DNA from 4 places in the Streptomyces sp. NPDC031064 genome. Region 3 is predicted to be linked to each of the others. Evidence: riboswitches for the same ligand, from Rfam matches in the RefSeq annotation. Region 3 holds a riboswitch; each other region holds the start of a gene.
The links. A riboswitch is a leader RNA that binds a small molecule or an ion and turns the genes downstream of it on or off. The one in region 3 is predicted to bind cyclic di-AMP.
Positions count from the first base shown of each region.

Region 1: another riboswitch for cyclic di-AMP. It lies ahead of ACZ46W_RS06040 (M23 family metallopeptidase); the one in region 3 lies ahead of ACZ46W_RS15290 (M23 family metallopeptidase).
Region 2: another riboswitch for cyclic di-AMP. It lies ahead of ACZ46W_RS23495 (transglycosylase SLT domain-containing protein); the one in region 3 lies ahead of ACZ46W_RS15290 (M23 family metallopeptidase).
Region 4: another riboswitch for cyclic di-AMP. It lies ahead of ACZ46W_RS01915 (M23 family metallopeptidase); the one in region 3 lies ahead of ACZ46W_RS15290 (M23 family metallopeptidase).

Region 1 is NZ_JBVIGF010000001.1:1,427,315-1,432,004, forward strand. It holds gene ACZ46W_RS06030 (HPr family phosphocarrier protein) at 1-22, shown strand, start outside; gene ACZ46W_RS06035 (GntR family transcriptional regulator) at 307-1,005, opposite strand; gene ACZ46W_RS06040 (M23 family metallopeptidase) at 1,221-2,009, opposite strand; cyclic di-AMP (ydaO/yuaA leader) riboswitch at 2,023-2,186, opposite strand; gene ACZ46W_RS06045 (M16 family metallopeptidase) at 2,433-3,800, opposite strand; gene ACZ46W_RS06050 (M16 family metallopeptidase) at 3,827-4,690, opposite strand, start outside.
Region 2 is NZ_JBVIGF010000006.1:390,120-394,809, forward strand. It holds gene ACZ46W_RS23485 (transcriptional regulator) at 146-868, shown strand; gene ACZ46W_RS23490 (nucleobase:cation symporter-2 family protein) at 1,273-2,691, opposite strand; cyclic di-AMP (ydaO/yuaA leader) riboswitch at 3,323-3,443, shown strand; gene ACZ46W_RS23495 (transglycosylase SLT domain-containing protein) at 3,448-4,215, shown strand.
Region 3 is NZ_JBVIGF010000004.1:14,997-19,686, forward strand. It holds gene trmB (tRNA (guanosine(46)-N7)-methyltransferase TrmB) at 1-53, shown strand, start outside; gene ACZ46W_RS15285 (PrsW family intramembrane metalloprotease) at 125-1,450, shown strand; gene ACZ46W_RS15290 (M23 family metallopeptidase) at 1,520-2,626, opposite strand; cyclic di-AMP (ydaO/yuaA leader) riboswitch at 2,638-2,771, opposite strand; gene ACZ46W_RS15295 (PP2C family protein-serine/threonine phosphatase) at 3,038-4,180, opposite strand; tRNA gene ACZ46W_RS15300 (tRNA-Met) at 4,349-4,422, opposite strand; gene ACZ46W_RS15305 (hypothetical protein) at 4,621-4,690, opposite strand, start outside.
Region 4 is NZ_JBVIGF010000001.1:458,951-463,640, reverse strand. It holds gene ACZ46W_RS01935 (aspartate aminotransferase family protein) at 1-131, shown strand, start outside; gene ACZ46W_RS01930 (helix-turn-helix domain-containing protein) at 205-828, shown strand; gene ACZ46W_RS01925 (DUF6126 family protein) at 849-965, shown strand; gene ACZ46W_RS01920 (tyrosine-protein phosphatase) at 970-1,782, opposite strand; cyclic di-AMP (ydaO/yuaA leader) riboswitch at 2,330-2,487, shown strand; gene ACZ46W_RS01915 (M23 family metallopeptidase) at 2,492-3,388, shown strand; gene ACZ46W_RS01910 (SGNH/GDSL hydrolase family protein) at 3,563-4,357, shown strand; gene ACZ46W_RS01905 (TetR/AcrR family transcriptional regulator) at 4,470-4,690, opposite strand, start outside.

The sequences.
Region 1 (4,690 bases), on a different contig from region 3:
GGAACTCCCCGAGACCGTCTGACCCGCCCCGTCGCATCACACGGAGCCGTACCCCCGGAAAACGGGTGGTACGGCTCCGCTTTTATGACCGTGAGGTTCGCCGGTACAGGTTTCTCCCTTGGCGTTTCGCCCACGGCGTTTCGCCCGCGGCGTTCGACCCCGTGACGTTTTCGCCCGCGCAGTCCCACCCCGCGCTTTCAGGAGCCCTCCCGGTTTTCGGCACGGGGCACCCTTTCACCGCGCGCGGCTTTTCGGGCATGCGAATTCAGGGGCGCAATTCCCCCGCCTTTGTATACGGTGCCGCTGTTAATTGCGGGCGCTCGCGGTGTTTACGGGGTGTTGCGAAGTCCTCACACGGCCGACGGGCCGCTCGGGCCGCTCGGGGCGGCGCAGCCGGTGGGAGGGCAGCGAGCGTTCGACGTGGAGGGCCGTGAGCGCGCGGGCGCGGTCGGCGTCGCCGCGCGCGACGGCGTCGACGATCGCGCCGTGCTCGGCCCACGCCTCCGCCGGCCGGGCCGGCTGGTCGACCGCGTACATCCAGGCGATCTTGTGCCGGAGCTGGGTGAGCAGCGCCGTCAGCGCCGGGCTGCCGGACGCCTGGGCGAGCGTCTCGTGGAACCAGCCGTCCAGCGAGCGCAGGTCCTCCCGCTGGCCCCGGCGCGCCCGCTCCTGGCCCAGCCTGACCAGCCCCCGCAGCACCTTCAGGTGCGCCTCCGTGCGGCGCTGGGCGGCCCGCGCGGCGCCCAGCGGCTCCAGCAGCGTACGCATCTCCAGCAGGTCGGCCGCCTCCTGCTCGGTGGGCTCGGCGACGCACGCGCCGACGTGGCGGCGAGTGGTCACGAAGCCCTCCGACTCCAGCGTCCGCAGCGCCTCACGGACCGGGACGCGCGAGACTCCGTAGCGTCGGGCGAGCTGCTCCTCGGTGAGCCGGCTGCCCCGCTCGAACACACCGGTGACGATGTCGTCGCGGATCGCCGTGCATACCGAGTGCGCTGGAATGCGCATACCGAACCCCCAACTTAATCCGCGCGAAACTCACCCGCTCGACGTCTGTTCCGTGACTCTATTGCAGGGGGCCGCAATTTCCGATAGCCACCCTGAATCCATGGAGTTCTTTTTGGCCAGGAGGCCCTGGCCAGGAGTACCCGGCCAGGGGCCCCGGGATGGCGAAGGCCCCGGTTCGCATCCGAACCGGGGCCTTGCCTGACGAACAGAGAGGGTCAGACGTTGACGCCGTGCGAGCGGAGGTAGGCGACCGGGTCGATGTCCGAGCCGTACTCGGCGCTCGTCCGGGCCTCGAAGTGGAGGTGCGGGCCGGAGGAGTTGCCGGTCGAGCCCGACAGGCCTATCTGCTGGCCCGGCATGACGGTCTGGCCGGCCGAGACGCTGATGGAGGACAGGTGGCCGTACTGGGTGTACGTACCGTCGTTCATCCGGATCACGACGTTGTTGCCGTACGCGCCGCCCCAGCCCGCCTCGACGACGGTGCCCGCGCCCACGGAGACCACGCGGGAGCCGGAGGCGGCGTGGAAGTCGATGCCGGTGTGGCTGCCGGAGGACCACATGGCGCCGCCGGTCTGGTAACCGGTGCTGACGTACGTGCCGGCGACCGGGAGCTGGAAGGCGTTGAGCCGCTTGCGCTCGGCCTCGCGGTCGGCGCGCTCCTTGGCCTCGCGGGCGGCCTGCACCCGGATCTCGGCCTTGCGCTTCGCCTCCGCCTCGGCCTTCGCCTGGGCGGCGGCCTTGGCGGCGGCCTCCTGGGCCTCCAGCTCCTGGGCCTCGGCCTGGGCGTCGACCTGCTCGGCGAGCGTGTCGGTGATGACGGCCTGGTTGAGGCCGGTGTCCTCGAGCGAGAGGGGCACAGCCTCCGGGTTCGCGGCGAGCGCCGGGGAAGCGAGGGATCCGATGACGCCGGTGGTGGCGAGGGCCGCGACTCCGGCGACGTGTGCGCTCTTACGGCTCAGGCGGCTCGGGGCACGGTGCTTCCCGGTGGCACGGGTGAACGCCATGAAGTGGCTGGTCCTTTCCTTCCTTCTCGCCTACCGGGTTAGCTGACGGGTTCGGAGCAGGAAGGTCTCCTACGGACCCCTCCGCACGGGTGCGAAGGCGTCCGATTCACCCCAGGGACTGCGTGGGTCCCCGGCTCCCCAGGCTCGCGCCTGATGGGGACTCGGCGATGGCTGTCCGGTGCCGCGGGTGCGGCGGGTACCGGTCGGACAGCGCATCAGACGCTAAGCGGCCGATCTTTCAATCACCAAACAGACACGGTTTTTTGTAGCGCACGCCACAGGGCAGACACCGAATCTCCGCAACAAAGCGGACATACGGGCGGACCCCGGCATCGGGCGATGCCGGGGTCCCGGTGAGCGGCCGCTCGCGAGGAGGACGCGAGGCGGAGCCGCGTCACCTCGGGTGAGCGGAAACCGCGTCAATCAGCCGCTTACGACGGTCACTTCACCGATTCCGAGTGCCTCTACGGGCTCCTTGATCTGTGCCGCGTCGCCGACGAGGACCGTGACCAGACGGTCCGTCGGGAACGCGCTGACGACCGCCGCGGTGGCCTCCACGGTGCCCGTCTCCGCCAGCCGGGCGTACATCTGGGCCTGGTAGTCGTCCGGGAGGTGCTGCTCGACCTGGTCGGCGAGGGTGCCCGCGACGGCGGCGGCCGTCTCGTACTTGAGCGGGGCGACGCCCACCAGGTTCTGCACGGCCGTCTCCCGCTCGGCGTCGGTCAGGCCCTCGGCGGCGAGGGTGCGCAGCACCTTCCACAGGTCGTCGAGCGCCGGGCCCGTGTGGGGCGTGTCGACGGAGCCGCTGATGGCGAGCATGGCCGCGCCGTTGCCCTCGGGCCCGGAGCGCAGCACCTGGCCGAAGGCCCGTACGCCGTAGGTGTAGCCCTTCTCCTCGCGCAGGACCCGGTCCAGGCGGGAGGTGAGGGTACCGCCCAGGCAGTAGGTGCCGAGCACCTGGGCCGGCCAGACCCGGTCGTGCCGGTCCGGGCCGATGCGGCCGATGAGGAGCTGCGTCTGTACGGCGCCGGGACGGTCGACGATGACGACGCGGCCCGTGTCGTCGGCCGTCACGGGCGGTACGGGACGGGGCTCGGCCATGTCGCCGGTCCAGGCGCCCAGGGTGTCGGCGAGCACCGCGTCGAGGTCCACGCCGGTGAGGTCACCGACCACGACCGCGGTGGCGGTGGCGGGGCGGACGTGCGCCTCGTAGAAGGCGCGTACGGCCGAGGCGTCGATCCGGGCGACGGTCTCCTCGGTGCCCTGGCGGGGGCGTGACATGCGGGAGGTGGCCGGGAACAGCTCCTTGGAGAGCTGCATGGCGGCGCGGCGCGAGGGGTTGGCGATCTCGTGCGGGATCTCGTCGAGCCGGTTGCGGACGAGGCGCTCGACCTCGCTGTCGGCGAACGCGGGCGCGCGCAGGGCCTCGGCGACCAGGCCGAGGGCCTTGGCGAGCCGGGAGACCGGGACTTCGAGGGAGATTCGTACGCCGGGGTGGTCGGCGTGCGCGTCGAGGGTGGCGCCGCAGCGCTCCAGCTCGGCGGCGAACTCCTCCGCCGAGTGCTTGTCGGTGCCCTCGGACAGGGCGCGCGCCATGATCGTGGCGACGCCGTCGAGGCCCTCCGGCTCGGCCTCCAGCGGGGCGACGAGGAAGATCTCGACGGCCACGACCTGCTGGCCGGGGCGGTGGCAGCGCAGCACGGTCAGGCCGTTGTCCAGCGCGCCCCGGTCGGGGGCGGGGAAGGCCCACGGCTTGGCGGTCCCGGGGCGGGGCTGCGGGTGGAACTCCATGGACGTCAAGGACGTGGCGGCGTCGCTCACTGGCCGGCCCCCTCTTCTTCCTGCTCGCTGTGGTCGGTGCTGACGGGTTCGTAGACCAGCACCGCCCTGTTGTCGGGGCGGAGGCGGGCCTTGGCGACCGCCTGGACCTCCTCGGCGGTGACGTCCAGGACGCGCTGGACGGCGGTCAGGGCGAGCTGCGGGTCGCCGAACAGCACGGCGTACCGGCACAGTTCGTCCGCGCGGCCCGCGACCGTGCCGAGCCGGTCCAGCCACTCGCGTTCGAGCTGGGCCTGGGCGCGCTCCATCTCCTCGGGCGTCGGGCCCTCGGCGGCGAACCGGGCCAGCTCGTCGTCGACGGCGGCCTCGATGTCGGGCACCTCCACCCCGCCGGACGTCTTGACGTCCAGCCAGCCGAGCGAGGGGGCCCCGGCCAGGCGCAGCAGGCCGAAGCCGGCCGCCACGGCCGTGCGGTCGCGGCGCACCAGGCGGTTGTGCAGCCGCGACGACTCGCCGCCGCCCAGGATGGTGAGGGCGATGTCGACGGCGTCGCACTCGCGCGTGCCGTCGTGCGGGAGCCGGTAGGCGGCCATCAGGGCGCGGGCCGGGACCTCCTCCTCGACGACCTCGCGCAACTGCTCGCCGATGATCTCGGGCAGCGTCCCGTCCCGGGGCGGCTGCTTGCCGTCGTGGGCGGGGATGGAGCCGAAGTACTTCTCGATCCAGGCGAGCGTCTGCGCCGGGTCGATGTCGCCGACGACCGACAGGACGGCGTTGTTCGGCGCGTAGTACGTACGGAAGAAGTTCCGCGCGTCCTCGAGGGTGGCGGCGTCCAGGTCGGCCATGGAGCCGATCGGGGTGTGGTGGTAGGGGTGGCCCTCCGGGTAGGCGAGCGCGGTGAG
Region 2 (4,690 bases), on a different contig from region 3:
CGCGCTACACCTTGGGATCGAAGGAAAATCTGGGCATTCGCACGAGTCGGGCATCTGTTAATCTGCCCGCTCCTGGATGTTCATCCACCGGTTCCCTCTCCCCCAAGCGCCCTACGCTCGCCGGGTGCAGCGAGGTGTTTCATTCGTGTACCGCACTCCGTTCTCCCCCGCGGAGGCCAGAGCGGCGCGGGCCCGCATGGGCCTGAGCACCGTTCAGGTCGCCCACTCCATGGCCGCGTGCGGCGTCCCGGTCCACCCCGACCTGGTCGCCGCCTGGGAGCAGGGCTCCCACGTCCCGTCGGAGCCCCAGCTCTTCGCCCTCGCCGATGTGCTGTGGTGCTCGTCCACCACGTTGATGGGTGTCGAGCCGCGCACGCTGGCCGAGCACCGGCTGGCCCGGCAACTGAGCGTGGAGCGGCTGGCCTACCGGATCGGGATGGACCCGGCCGAGTACCGCAAGGCGGAGGCGGCGCAGCAGTGGGACGGCGACCTGCGGCAGACCAGGGCGCTGGTGGACGCCCTCGGCCTGTCGCTGCGCAAGCTGGTCGGCATCATGGGCCGCGGCGAGGAGCTGGCCGGGCACCTGCGCTCGGCCATCGACGGCCGCTGGAAGGCCCACGTGGCGCCCGTGGCCGAGATCGTGGTGGTCAACGAGACGCTGGTGGGCGACGCGCTGCGCACGATGCACGCGGAGTTCGCGGAGTTCTCCGAGCGCTACATGGGCCACCTGGTCGCCCGCAATGACGACTCCCGCCTCAAAGAGGTCGCCGCCGAGCGCTCGGCCTACCTGCACCGGCTGGTGGACCACTTCTGGGAGCTGATCGGCGACGTGGGCGAGGAGCCCCCGTTCGACGCGACGGGCCACTGAGCCCACCCCGCGCGGACCGCCGGGTGTGACCCGCCATGCGGTCCGGCCGCCGCGGCCCGCCGTGCGGACCGCCGGGTGCGGCTCGTCCGTGCGCACCGGCCCGTGCGCACCGCCGGGTGGGGCCCGCCCGTGCGGACCGGACCGCCGCGGCCCGCCGTGCGGACCGCCGGGCGCGGCTCGTCCGTGCGCACCGGCCCGTGCGCACCGCCGGGTGGGGCCCGCCCGTGCGGCCCGTCCGTGCGGTCCGCACGGGCCGGTCCGCCGTGCGATGCACCCGCCGTGGCCCGCCCGCTGCGGCCCCCCGTGCGGTCCGCCCGCCCGGGCCGGAGTCGGCGGCCGGTCCGGCGGGCGGATGCAGGGGGCGGCGGGGGATGCCCGGGCGGGCGTGGCCGGCCCCACCGGGGTCAGCGCGTGGCGGCGCCGACCGGCGGGGGCGGCGTGCCGTCGTTCTCGTAGTCCTCCCAGTCGATCTCCATCGCCTTGCGGCGGGTGAACGCGTTGAAGAACAGGTTCAGCACGATCGCCGTGAGGCCGCCCAGGGTGATGCCGCTGTCGAGGACCGCCCGGACGTCGTCCGACATGCGGTCGAAGAACGGCGCGACCGTCGTGGGCAGCAGGGCGGCACCCAGGCTGACGGCGAGGATGAGGGCGTTGCGCTCCTCGCGCAGGTCGACCTTGCCCAGGATCTGGATGCCGACCGTGGCGACCATGCCGAACATCGCGATGGCCGCGCCGCCGAGCACGGGGTGCGGCACCGCGGCGACCAGGCTTCCGGCCTTCGGCAGCAGCCCCAGCGCGATCATGAAGACACCGGCAGCTACCGCCACGAAACGGCTCATCACCTTTGACATCCGGACAAGTCCGATGTTTTCGGCGAAGGCCACATACGGGAACGAATTCAGTACGCCACCGAGAACGGTCGCCACGCCGTCGGCGCGCAGCGCCCGCGTAACGGTGTCGCTGTCGACCTTCTTGCGGGTGATCTCACCGATCGCGTACACATCACCGGTCGTCTCGACCATCGTGATCAGCATGACCACGACCATGGCGATGATGGGCAGGAGTTCGAACTTCGGCATGCCGTAGTGGAAGGGCGTGCTGACGCCGAACCAGTCGGCGTCCTTCACGGCGCCGAAGTGCGCGTCGCCGAACAGCCAGGCGACGGCGGTGCCGGCGACGAGCCCGATGAGCACGGCGAGGCTGCTGAGGAACGGCTTGCCGACGCGCACCACCGCGAGGATGAGCAGCAGGGTGCCGAGGGCGTACGCGAGGTTCTTCCCGGAGCCGTATTCGGGCTCGCCCATGAGGTGCGCGCCGCCGGCCGCGTCCTGGAGGCCGACGGGTATCAGGGTCATGCCGATGATGGTGAGGATCGTGCCGATGACGATCGGCGGGAAATACTTCACCAACTTCCCGAAAAAGGGCGCGAAAAGGAATGTCGCGATACCGGCGGTGATCACCGCGCCGTAGACCACCAGCAGACCGGCCGTACCGCCGCCCGCGCCGATGCCGATGGCGACCATGGGTGAGACGGCGGTGAAGGTGACGCCCTGGACCAGGGGCAGCCTGGCGCCGACCTTCCAGACGCCGAGCGCCTGGATGATCGAGGCGATGCCGCAGGTCAGCAGGTCCGCGTTGATCAGGTAGACCAGCTCTTCCCGGGACAGCCCGAGGGCGTTGCCGAGGAGTACGGGGACGATGACCGCCGCCGCGTAGAACGCGAGGATGTGCTGGAAGCCGTAGAGGGTGAGCTTGGGGAGGGGGAGCATCTCGTCGACGGGATGCGTCTTCTTGCCGGAGTGCTGTCGGGAGACTCGTGCCATCTCTGCCTTGCCTTCGCGAGGTAGGTGAATGAGAGAAGGGCCAACACCTCGAGTCCCGGGTGACAGGACGAGGGCTCGTCGGCCCGTACGGAGCCGACGTCTGGCGGAGTTGCCGACATCACGTCGCCCTGCACTGCAATGTGCGTCCTGATTGACAGGACATCCTTCGATCGACCTGGCCAAGACCGTTTTGTCCTGGGATCCACAGGGGGAGCCGATCGGGGCGCTCACCTTAGTTCACGCCTGGTGTTCCTCGCGAGTAACCGGCGATACCACCCGCCCCCGGGCGCCTTCCGTCCTATTTAGTCATCTATGAGGGTTTCGCGGCTATCGCCTGCACCGCCCATATTGCGGCGAACATAAGCGACTTGTCGCCCAGGGCAGCCACGCGTGACAAGAATCACCGCCCCGTACCGGTGCCAGGGTATCGCCGGGGCCTTGTTTCGGCTTTTCAGCAGCAAAGTTGACGGCCCGCCAGATGTGCGGACAAGGACCCGTGCGCTCAATTCCAGCCTTGTTCCCCGCGACCCCTCTCGCTTACGGTCACCCTCAATCCGGATGGACCGCCGAATCCTGCCGCCGTCCGGAAACCGCACCCACCACTCACGTACGTACGGCAGGAGCGGGGGACCCAGGTAAGCCGCCGGTCCGGGGAACACCGGAACGGCTCGGGGTGAAGCCGCGCTGACACCGCGGCCGGGCATCTCCAGTCCGAACCCGACAGCTCACCTCGCAGGCGACGGAGAGGAACGCCCCATGCCCGCAAAGGGTAAGCACCGCCGCCCCAAGAACAGTCCGCTCGCCCGCCGCTTCGTCGCCGCGGGAACGGGTGGCGCCGCACTCGCGCTCCCCATGATCGGTGCCACCACCGCCGCGGCCGCCCCGAGCAGCGCCGCGCACTCGGTGACCACCGGCATTACGGCCGCCGCGCCCGCCGCCAAGAAGGCCGCCCCCGAAACGCACACCGTCGTCGCCGGCGAGTCCCTCTCCAAGATCGCGAGGGATCACGGGGTGAGCGGTGGCTGGAAGAAGCTCTACGAGGACAACCGGAAGGCCGTCGGCGCCGATCCGTCCCTGATCCGCCCCGGCCTCAAGCTGACCATCGGCACCAAGGCCCCGGCCCAGCGCTCCTCGGCGCCCGAGCGGGCCGACCGGTCCGCCGAGCGCAAGGCCGCCCCGGTCGCCGCCAAGGCCGCCTCGTACCCGGACAACCTCGACGGCTGGATCCGCGAGGCGCTGGACATCATGGCGCGGCACGGCATCCCCGGCACGTACGAGGGGATCCACCGCAACATCATGCGCGAGTCCTCGGGCAACCCCCTCGCCATCAACAACTGGGACATCAACGCCATCAACGGCACTCCCTCCAAGGGCCTCCTCCAGGTCATCGCGCCCACCTTCGAGGCCTACCACGTGCCGGGCACGGCGAACGACGCCTACGACCCGGTCGCCAACATCGTCGCCGCCTGCAACTACGCGGCGGACCGCTACGGCTCCATCGACAACGTCAACGGTCCGTACTGACCGACCCGCTTTCCCCCGCCGGGGCCGGCCGCGACGCACGCGGCCGGCCCCGGCGGCGTTAACAGAACCCCGTTTTCCTCACCAACCGGACACAAGGCGGCGCGCCGGGCCGATTGGCATTCGGCCGGTTTCCCACCTCGGCGCGGATTTTCCTGTGAAGCGTTGGTGAATTCGGTCTTCATATCCCACCGGCGATATCCCGCTGACCTCGCCGAACCGCCTCCACGTAACTCCACACACGGTGATCGCCGGTTGACCGAAAGGGTCCCTTGACCATGGTGTGGGCGGCGAACCAGACTCACACAGGCACTCAGGCATCAGGAGCCATCAGCAGACGCGCATGCCAGTGGCCCTGCGAGACCGATATCGCACGGGGTGTGTGACGGGGGAAAGACCGAAGAGCGCGCACGCGTATCCATGACCCGCGTGCGCGGTGCTCTCCTCCCCTCCTCATCTCTTGGTGCGCGAAGGGAAT
Region 3 (4,690 bases):
AGGGCCTGGACAAGGGGCACGTGGTGCACGACCTGCTGTTCAAGCGGGTGTGACCCCGGGCGTGGCCGTGCGTCCGTAGCAATGCCGTCGCGGAGTGTCAGTGACGGTCGTTAGGGTCGATCACGTGTCCTACTCGTCTGCGCAGCACCAGTCGCCGTATCCGGCCGTCCCGGCGTACGAACCACAGCCGTCGTTCGACGCCGTGCCGGAGCGTGCCCGCTGGCGCTACAAGCCCCGCCGCGCCTTCTGGCGCAGCAAGGCGGTGCGGGCCTCCGCGGTCGTCATCGTGCTCGCCCTGTGCGGGCTGGTGATCCTCGCGCTGGTGCGGGAGCAGACCGGCACGCAGGGCTTCCTGGTGGGGCTCGGCCTCGCCGTGCTGCCGGTCCCGCTGCTGATGGCCGCGTTCCGCTGGCTGGACCGGGTCGAGCCGGGCCCGTGGAAGAACCTGCTGTTCGCCTTCGCGTGGGGCGCGTGCGCCGCCGCGCTGGTCGCGATCGTCGCCAACACCTTCGCGACCCGCTGGATAGCCACCGCCACCGCCGACCCGTCGTCCGCGGACACCCTCGGTGCGACGGTCATAGCGCCGATCGTGGAGGAGAGCGCCAAGGCCGCCGCCGTGCTGCTCATCTTCGTCTTCCGCAGACGGGACTTCACCGGGATCGTGGACGGCGTCGTCATCGCCGGGTTCACCGCGACGGGCTTCGCCTTCACCGAGAACATCCTGTATCTGGGCAACGCCTTCGGGGAGGACCAGCAGATCGGGACGTCGGGGCTCGCGTCCGTCACGGCCGCGACCTTCTTCGTACGGATCGTGATGTCGCCGTTCGCGCACCCGCTGTTCACCGTGCTCACCGGCATCGGTTTCGGCATCGCCGCGATCACCGCGCGCCGCAAGAAGGTCCGCCGGATCGCGCTGCCGGTGCTCGGGCTGGCCCTGGCGATGGGCATGCACGCGCTGTGGAACGGCTCGGCGGCGCTCGGGCCGTGGGGGTTCTACGCCGTGTACGGGGCGTTCATGGTGCCCGCGTTCGGGCTGCTGACGTGGCTGGCGATCTGGTCGCGCCAGCGCGAGCTGCGCACGATATCGGGCGAGCTCCCGGCGTACGCCGCGGCGGGCTGGCTCACCCCGGCCGAGCCGCTGGCGCTGTCCTCGATGCGGGCGCGGGGTCTGGCCCGTGGGTACGCGGCGCGCTGCTTCGGCCCGGCGGCGGCGCGCGCGGTCGGCGAGTACGAGGCGTTCGCGACGTCGCTGGCGTTCCTTCGCCACCGGGCCCGCCGGGGCGTGGTGGGCCACGACTTCATGGCGCGCGAGCAGGAGCTGCTGCACCACCTGTGGCAGCGCAAGGAGATAGCCGGGCCCGCGCTGACGTACGCGGCACAGGCCACCGGCCGGGTGTGGACGCCGCCCCCGCATCTGAACTACGGCGGCTACAACCCGTACCGGTACTAGGCCGGCAGCCCTGGCGTCGGGGGGTGTGCCGCCAGGGCTGCCGGAGTGCGAGGTTCAGGGAACCGGGGCTCAGACGGTGAGGCCCTTGCCGCGCAGCCACGCCAGCGGGTCGATCCCGTCGCCGCCCGGCGTGTGCACCTCCAGGTGCAGGTGCGGCCCGGTCACGTTGCCGGTGGCGCCGACGCGGCCGATGGTCTCGCCGGTGGCGACCGTCTGCCCGGCGCCGACCGTCATGGACGACAGGTGGCAGTACCAGACCTCGGTGCCGTCCTCCAGCTCCAGGACGATGCGGTAGCCGTACGACCCGGACCATCCGGCCGACTTGATGGTGCCGCCGTGGACGGCCTTGGCGGGCGTGCCCGTGGGCGCGGCCAGGTCGAGGCCGGTGTGGTAGCCGGAGGACCACATGTTGCCGGCCTGGCCGTAGGTGGAGGTGATGGTGTACGAGGAGGTCGGCAGGGACCAGCTCCCGGCGAGCTTGGCCAGCCGCTCCTCCTCGGCGGCCTTCGCCTTGGCGGCGGCCTCGGCCTCGGCCTTCGCCTTCTCCTCGGCGGCCTGCTGGGCGGCCTGCTCCTGGGCGGCGGTCTGCTGGGCCTTCGCCTCGGCGGCGGCCTGTTCGGCGGCGGCCGCCTCGGCCGCGGCCTTCGCCTCCGCGTCGGCGGACGCCTGCTGCTGCTCGGCCTGCTGGAGGATGCGGGCGCGCAGGGCCTCGCCCGCGTCGGCGCCGCCGCTCTGCTGCGCGGTGGCGTCGGCCGAGCCGGTGAGGGAGGCGGCGGTGAGCGGCCCGCTGTCCGGGGTGCCGGCCTCGCCGGAGTCCGCGGAGTCCGTCTCGTCGGACATCAGGGAGCCGATGCCGGGCAGGGAGTCGGCGTCGGGCAGGTTGTCCGTGACGACGTCGGGCAGGGATATGGAGACCGCGGGCTTGTCCTGCGCGGTGGCCATGCCACCCGCGCCGACCGCCGCGATCACGCCGACGCCGAGGACGGTGGAGCTACGGGCGAGGCCGCCGCGCTGCTTGGCGATGCGGTGCCGGCCGCGCACGGGGCGGACGGTTTCCTCGGTGGGGTTCCATTCCTCCCACTGCCCGTTTACGGGGGCGGCGTCCGGGACACCCGAAGTGTTGAACGAGGCGATCGAGCCGTACGGAGCTTCGGGGGCAGGCCTGTTGGACGCCACGGAGGCGCACTCCTTTCCTTCCTTCTCGCCTACCGGGTTAGCTGACGGGTTCGGAGCAGGAAGGTCTCCTACGGGCCTGGTTCAGCCCGATTCACCCCAAAAGGTGGTTCCCCGGTTCCCTCACGGGATTCGGCGCACGCGCACGGTGCCGTCTCTTGCGACGGCTGGGACGACCGCGCTGCGTTATCGAACGTTAATAGACGCGGGCTCCGGATTCCAAGCCGTTCCTACTGATCATTAACTGGACGGCCCCGGGATTTACCGGCCCACAATCGGGCACAACGGGGCGACTTGACCGCACATCAGAAAGATTCACCGGCCATAGTGATGCTGACGGTGCGTCAAATGTTATGCGGAGTGACACGCTTCGGCTACGCACCGTACCGACGGCCGGTGACGCGGTGGACGCCGCTACGGCACGACCGGCATCGTCCTGCGCCGCTCCGGCTGCCCCTCCGCCGGCCGGGTGACCGCCAGCAGCGCCAGGTCGTCCGTCGCCCCGCCGCCCGTATGCCGCCGTACGTCGCTCACGAGCGCGTCCAGCATCGCGTCGGGCCCCGGGAAGAGCCGCCCCGACAGCCGCGCGACCGGGTCGTAGAAGACCCCGTCCGCGTCCCGGGCCTCGGACAGCCCGTCCGTGTAGAACAGCAGCGTCGCCCCCGCCGGATACGGCACCTCGTACGCCCGGTCCGGCCACGTCCCCAGGTCCGACATGCCCAGCGGCAGCGCGGGCTCGGCCGGCTCCAGCAGCTCGGTGCGCCCGTCCGCGTACAGCATCAGCGGCTCCGGGTGCCCCCGGTCCACCACCCGCACCACGGCCTCCCCGCGCGGCACCTCCGCCAGCACCGCCGTGGTGAACCCCTCGAAGGCGTCCAGCCCGTCGCGCCGCGTCCCCTCCCGCGCCAGCGCCCGCTCCAACCGCTGCGCCACGCCCTCCAGCGAGCTCTCCTGCTCGGCCGCCTCCCGGAACGCCCCGATGACCACCGCCACCGCCTCGACCGCCCCCATGCCCTTGCCCCGCACGTCCCCGACCACCAGCCGCACCCCGTACGGCGTGTCCTGCACGGCGAAGAGGTCACCCCCGATGAACGCGTCCGCCTGCGCCGCCTCGTACCGCGCCGCCACCTGCAACCCACCGATCCGCTCGGCCGGCGTCGGCAGCACGGCCCGCTGCGCGGTCTCGGCGATCACCCGCGCCGAGGCGAGCTGCTCCCCACTGCGCCGCACCACCCGGTTGATCAGCAGCGCGAGCGCCGCGACCACCGCCACGGTGAGGATCTCGGTCGGCGCCTGCACCTCGTCCAGGGTGCCGTTGCCCAGGTGCAGGAACAGCACGGCCAGCACCGCGCACAGCCCCGACAGCAGCGTCGTCCGGGCGGCGAACAGCGGCGCCGCGACCAGCGGGGCGGCGGCGAACAGCGGCACGGCGGTGAAGCGCGGCGGAGTCGACAGGTCGTACACCACGCCCCCCACGATCAGCAGCGCCGGCAACGCACGGACGAACCGCCGGGCACCCCCGCGCCCGTCGCCACCGTCCCCGCCTCGCTGCCCCACCACTGGCCTCCTGCCCGCTCCGCCCACGGCTGCGGACGGTACCGCGCCCCACCCGGGCTCCCCGGAGCCGCGCCGCACGGCGACCCGCCGTCCACCGACCGAGCGACACGTCCGGAACGCGGACACGACGAAGGCCCGGTGCGCAATGCACCGGGCCTTCGTCATCAGTAGCGGGGACAGGATTTGAACCTGCGACCTCTGGGTTATGAGCCCAGCGAGCTACCGAGCTGCTCCACCCCGCGTCGGTGAACACCACCTTACGCCATCCGGCGCACGATCCCTAACCAATATCCCTGGTAGGCCGTGTGGGACTGTCCAGCCCGCCCCATGTGCCTGACGCGCTGTGCCCCGGCCGGCGAAGGTGACCGGGGCACGAACTCACCGGTCGGAGCCCTGTGGGGCTCGAGACGTGCTGCTCGCCTGCCGGAAGAGGCACACGCCTAAGATCCCTCGATGGAATCGAGGTGGCTGCGCAGTTCTGCTCCGATCTCTTCTTCGCCTCCCTCGGCC
Region 4 (4,690 bases), on a different contig from region 3:
TCATCGGGGAGCGGGAGGTGGACCGGTTCGTGGAGGCGTTCACCGCCGTCATGGACGAGGCGCACAGTGGTGGCGGTCTGATCTGGGACTTCGGCCGGACGCTGGTGAAGCAGGCGATCGCCAACCGCTGAGCTCCCGGCCCCTGCCTTTTGCCTCTGAGGCAAGAAATTTGCCCGAGAGGGAAGACGCTGGCGCAATGGAGGCATGAGCACTTCCTCCGAGGCGCCGTCGGGCACCGCGGCACCCGGCGCGCTGCCGGACGTCGCGCCCCAGCTCCGGGTGCTGCGGCGGCGCCGGGGGCTGACCCTGGAGGCCGCCGCCCGCCGCGCCGGACTCTCGCCGGCCCACCTGTCCCGGCTGGAGACCGGCCGCCGCCAGCCGTCGCTGCCCATGCTGCTCGGTCTCGCCCGCGTCTACGGTACGACCGTTTCCGAGCTGCTGGGCGAGGTGCCGCCGGAGCGCGACCCGATCGTCCGGGGCGGCCGGGCCGAGCCGGCCGGGGCGGACGGCTGGGTCTACCACCAGGCCGGCGGCCCCGGTCGCGCCATGCAGGCGCTGCGCGTCCAGGTCCCGTACGCCACCCAGGGCGACCTCGTGCGCGTACATCCGGGGGAGGAGTGGCTGTACGTCCTCGGCGGCCGGGTGCGGCTCGCCCTCGGGGAGGCCGTGCACGTCCTCGACCCCGGGGACAGCGCCCACTTCGACTCGCTCACCCCGCACCGGATCGGTGCCGCCACGCGCGGCGGGGCGGAGCTGCTGTTCGTCCACACCCTCATGCAGAGCGCCGCGGCCGATTTGTGCCTCGGCGCGGACGCCCACCGTCGCTGACCCGATCGGAGAGATCCGCCATGTCCCAGGAACGGACGTTCCCGCTAGGACTCGTCGTCCGGCTCTTCGCCTATCTGGTGGCGGGCCACCTCTTTGCCGCGTTCCTCTACCTGCTGTTCGCCCTGGGGGCGGAATGAGGGCTCAGCCCTGGTCGAGGAGGCGCTCGCGCAGCCGCTCGCGGGTCTCGGGGGAGAGCTTCAGCCCCTCGGTCAGGTAGCGCTCGGTCGAGCCCCAGGTCTCCTCGATCGTCGAGAAGGCCGCCGACAGGTACTCCAGGCGGGCTTCGAAGAGCGGGCTGAGGAGCTCCATGACCTGGGGCGACATACCGGCCGGGGAGTTGTCGCTGCGGTGCACCCGGTACCGGCGGCTCGGGTCGTTGGACTTGAGGTAGTCCTCCTCGATGGCCTCCCGCTCGACGCCGACGGCCAGGAGGGACACGGCTATGGACAGCCCCGCCCGGTCCTTGCCGGCCGCGCAGTGCATCAGGGCCGGGACGCTGTCCTCGGCGAGCGCGTGGAGGACCCGGCTGTGCTCGGCGGTGCGCTCCTTGATGATCACGCGGTACGAGGCCGTCATCCGGGCCGCCGCCTTGCCGTCGGCCAGTATCGACCGGAGCTGGTCGAGGTCGCCGTCACGGACCATGGTCCAGAACTCGGCGCCGTCGGCCGGGTCGGACAGCGGGATGTTCACGTTCCGTACGCCGGGCAGCTCGACGTCCGGGCCTTCCAGCTTCTGGTCCGCGGCGTTGCGGAAGTCGAAGATCGTGTGCAGGCCGAGCCCCGCGAGGAAGGCGGCGTCCTCGCCGGTCGCGTGCGCCAGGTGCCCGCTGCGGTAGAGCCTGCCGTGCTGCACCCGTCGGCCGTCCACGGTCGGGAGCCCGCCGACGTCGCGGAAGTTGCGCACCCCGGTCAGCTCGGGCTCGATCGACGGGACCTGCGGCAGCGGCTGCGTCACGGGGGCTCCTGACGTGTCTGCGGTCGGCGTCGGCCGCCGACGATGTCGCGGTCCGACGATACGACATCGGTACGTCGGACGATCAATCTCCGTGCACGTCGCACATCCGTTGCCCCTTGTCACGCTCGGTACCCGGCATGGCGAGATGCCTGCTTCAAGTATTTTGCCCCGGTCTGGTCGTGTTCGGGTGTGGCATCCGGGAGGTGCCGGCCCCGAGGGGAGGATTAGTGCTTCTCGTCGCACTCGCCAAGAAATAGCACTTCTGTCCGTATTAGGGCATTGGATATAACGTGCCCTGGTAGCAAGGGAGATGGGTGCGGCCACGTGAGCAGCGTCATAACCGTGACCGTCCGTGGCGGGATGCCGTTCATAAACTCCGTGCGCACAACGGGAATTCATGATCCGCAATCCACGGAGGGTGACCGGAATTCCATGGCGGCCGCACCACGGAGAATGCGGACGGGAATGCGGCGGCTTGTTCACTCCGACCCGGCTCGCTTACGGTCACGGCAATCCGGCCGGACCGCCGAATCCTGCCACCGGTCGGAATTCGCACCCACCCACGCGTGGCAGGAGCGGGGGACCCAGGTAGTACGCCGACCCCGGAATTCCGGGACCGGCTCGGGGTGAAGTCGCGTCCACGGCGCGGCCGGACAACTCCAGTCCGAACCCGACAGCTCACCTCGCAGGCGCCGGAGAGGAATTCGCCATGCCCGCGAAGGGTAAGCACCGCCGTCCCAAGTCCAGCTCCATTACGCGTGGTTTCGTCGCCGCCGGTACGGGTGGCGCCGCCATCGCCCTGCCGCTGTTCGGTGCCACCGGCGCGCACGCCGCGGCCCCGGCCGCCGCCCCGGCCACCGCTCCGCAGCAGGCCGTCACCGCCGCCCAGGCCGCCCCCGAGGCCGCCGCCCCGGCGAAGAAGGCCGCGCCGCGCACGTACACCGTGGTCGCCGGCGACTACCTCTCCAAGATCGCCCGCAACAAGAACGTCAAGGGCGGCTGGCAGAAGCTATACCAGGACAACCGCCAGGTCATCGGCGAGGACCCGTCGCTGATCCTCCCGGGCATGAAGCTCACGCTCGGCGCCAAGTCCACGGCCGCCCCGGCCGAGAAGGCCGCCCCGGCGAAGCCGAAGGCCGACGACACCCGCACCGAGAGCCGCGCCTCGCGCTCCGCCGCCAAGGCCGAGGCCCCGGCGGCCTCGGGCTTCACCGCCCCGGTCTCCGCCGGTGTCTCCACGCCGTACCGCGCCTCCGGCTCCATGTGGTCCTCCGGCTACCACACCGGTGTCGACTTCGCGGCCCCCTCCGGCACCAGCGTCAAGGCCATCGGCGCCGGCACCGTCGTCTCGGCCGGCTGGAGCGGCGCGTACGGCAACGAGGTCGTCATCCAGCACGCCGACGGCAACTACTCGCAGTACGCCCACATGTCCTCCCTCTCCGTCTCGTCCGGCCAGACCGTGAGCGGGGGCCAGGAGATCGGCCTGGTCGGCTCCACCGGCAACTCCTCCGGCCCGCACCTCCACATGGAGGTCCGGACCAGCCCCGGCTACGGCTCGGACATCGACCCGCTGGCGTACCTCCGCCAGCACGGCGTCGCCATCTGACGCCTCCGTTTCCTGAACGGCGCTCCGCCCGGCACCGCCTCCCGGTGCCGGGCGGAGTCGCGTTCCGGGCGTATTCCGGGCTTGGGTGAATCTTGACCGGTGGTAAACATCACCCCCCGTCAACCCCTCCTTACGGTCGCGTAGGTCACATCCCCGGGTGAAAGATGTGCTCCCGTGGCAGACGATTCGACATTCAGAGACAGTGACGTATTCGGGTCGTACGCGGCGATCGGTGACAGCTTCACCGAGGGCGTCGGAGACCCTGGGCCCGGCGGAACCTTCGTCGGCTGGGCGGACCGCCTCGCGGTGCTGCTCGCCGACCGGCTCCCGGAGCCCGAGGACTTCCGGTACGCCAACCTCGCCGTACGGGGGCGCCTCCTGGACCAGATCGTGGAGGAGCAGGTCCCGCGGGCCAAGGAACTCGCCCCGGACCTGGTGACCTTCTGCGCCGGCGGCAACGACATCATCCGGCCGGGCAGCGACCCGGACGACGTCGCCGAGCGCTTCGAACGGGCCGTCGCCGACCTGACGTCCGCGGTCGGCACGGTCCTGGTCACCACCGGGTTCGACACCCGGGGCGTGCCGGTGCTGCGCCACCTGCGCGGCAAGATCGCCACGTACAACGGGCACGTGCGCGCCGTCGCGGACCGCTACGGCTGCCCGGTGCTGGACCTGTGGTCCCTCAAGACCGTGCAGGACAGGCGCGCTTGGGACGACGACCGGCTGCACCTGTCGCCCGAGGGCCACACGCGTGTCGCGCTCCGGGCCGGCCAGGTCCTGGGCGTTGAGGTCCCCGCCGACCCGGACCAGCCCTGGCCGCCGCTACCGCCGCGCGGGCCCCTCGAACTGCGCCGCGACGACATCAACTGGGCCCGCGAATACCTGGTCCCCTGGATCGGCCGCCGCCTGCGCGGCGAGTCCTCCGGCGACCACGTCACGGCCAAGCGCCCGGACCTGCTCCCCCTCTAGGACCGCCGCACCCGGGCGGGTGTCCTCCCGTGCCGGTCGTTCAGGCGGGCCCTTCAGGCGGGCCGCGCGCCCGAGGACGGGCGAGGCGACGAGGCGTCCGGGGGCCGGGCGGTCAGGTGCCGGGCGTGGTGGGCGTGCCGTGAGGGCCGGGCAGCAGGGGGCGCTCGGCGGGCCGGTCGCGCACGCCCGGCTCGGCTGGCGTACCGCGTGATGCGGGAGCGCCGGGAGTGCCGTCCGGGTGGCCGAGTTCGCGGGCGAGGGCCTCGTCGGCCCAGGCGAGCATGGCGGCGCGGGAGTACGTCGCCGCGTACGCCGTCATCTGCACGGCGAGGC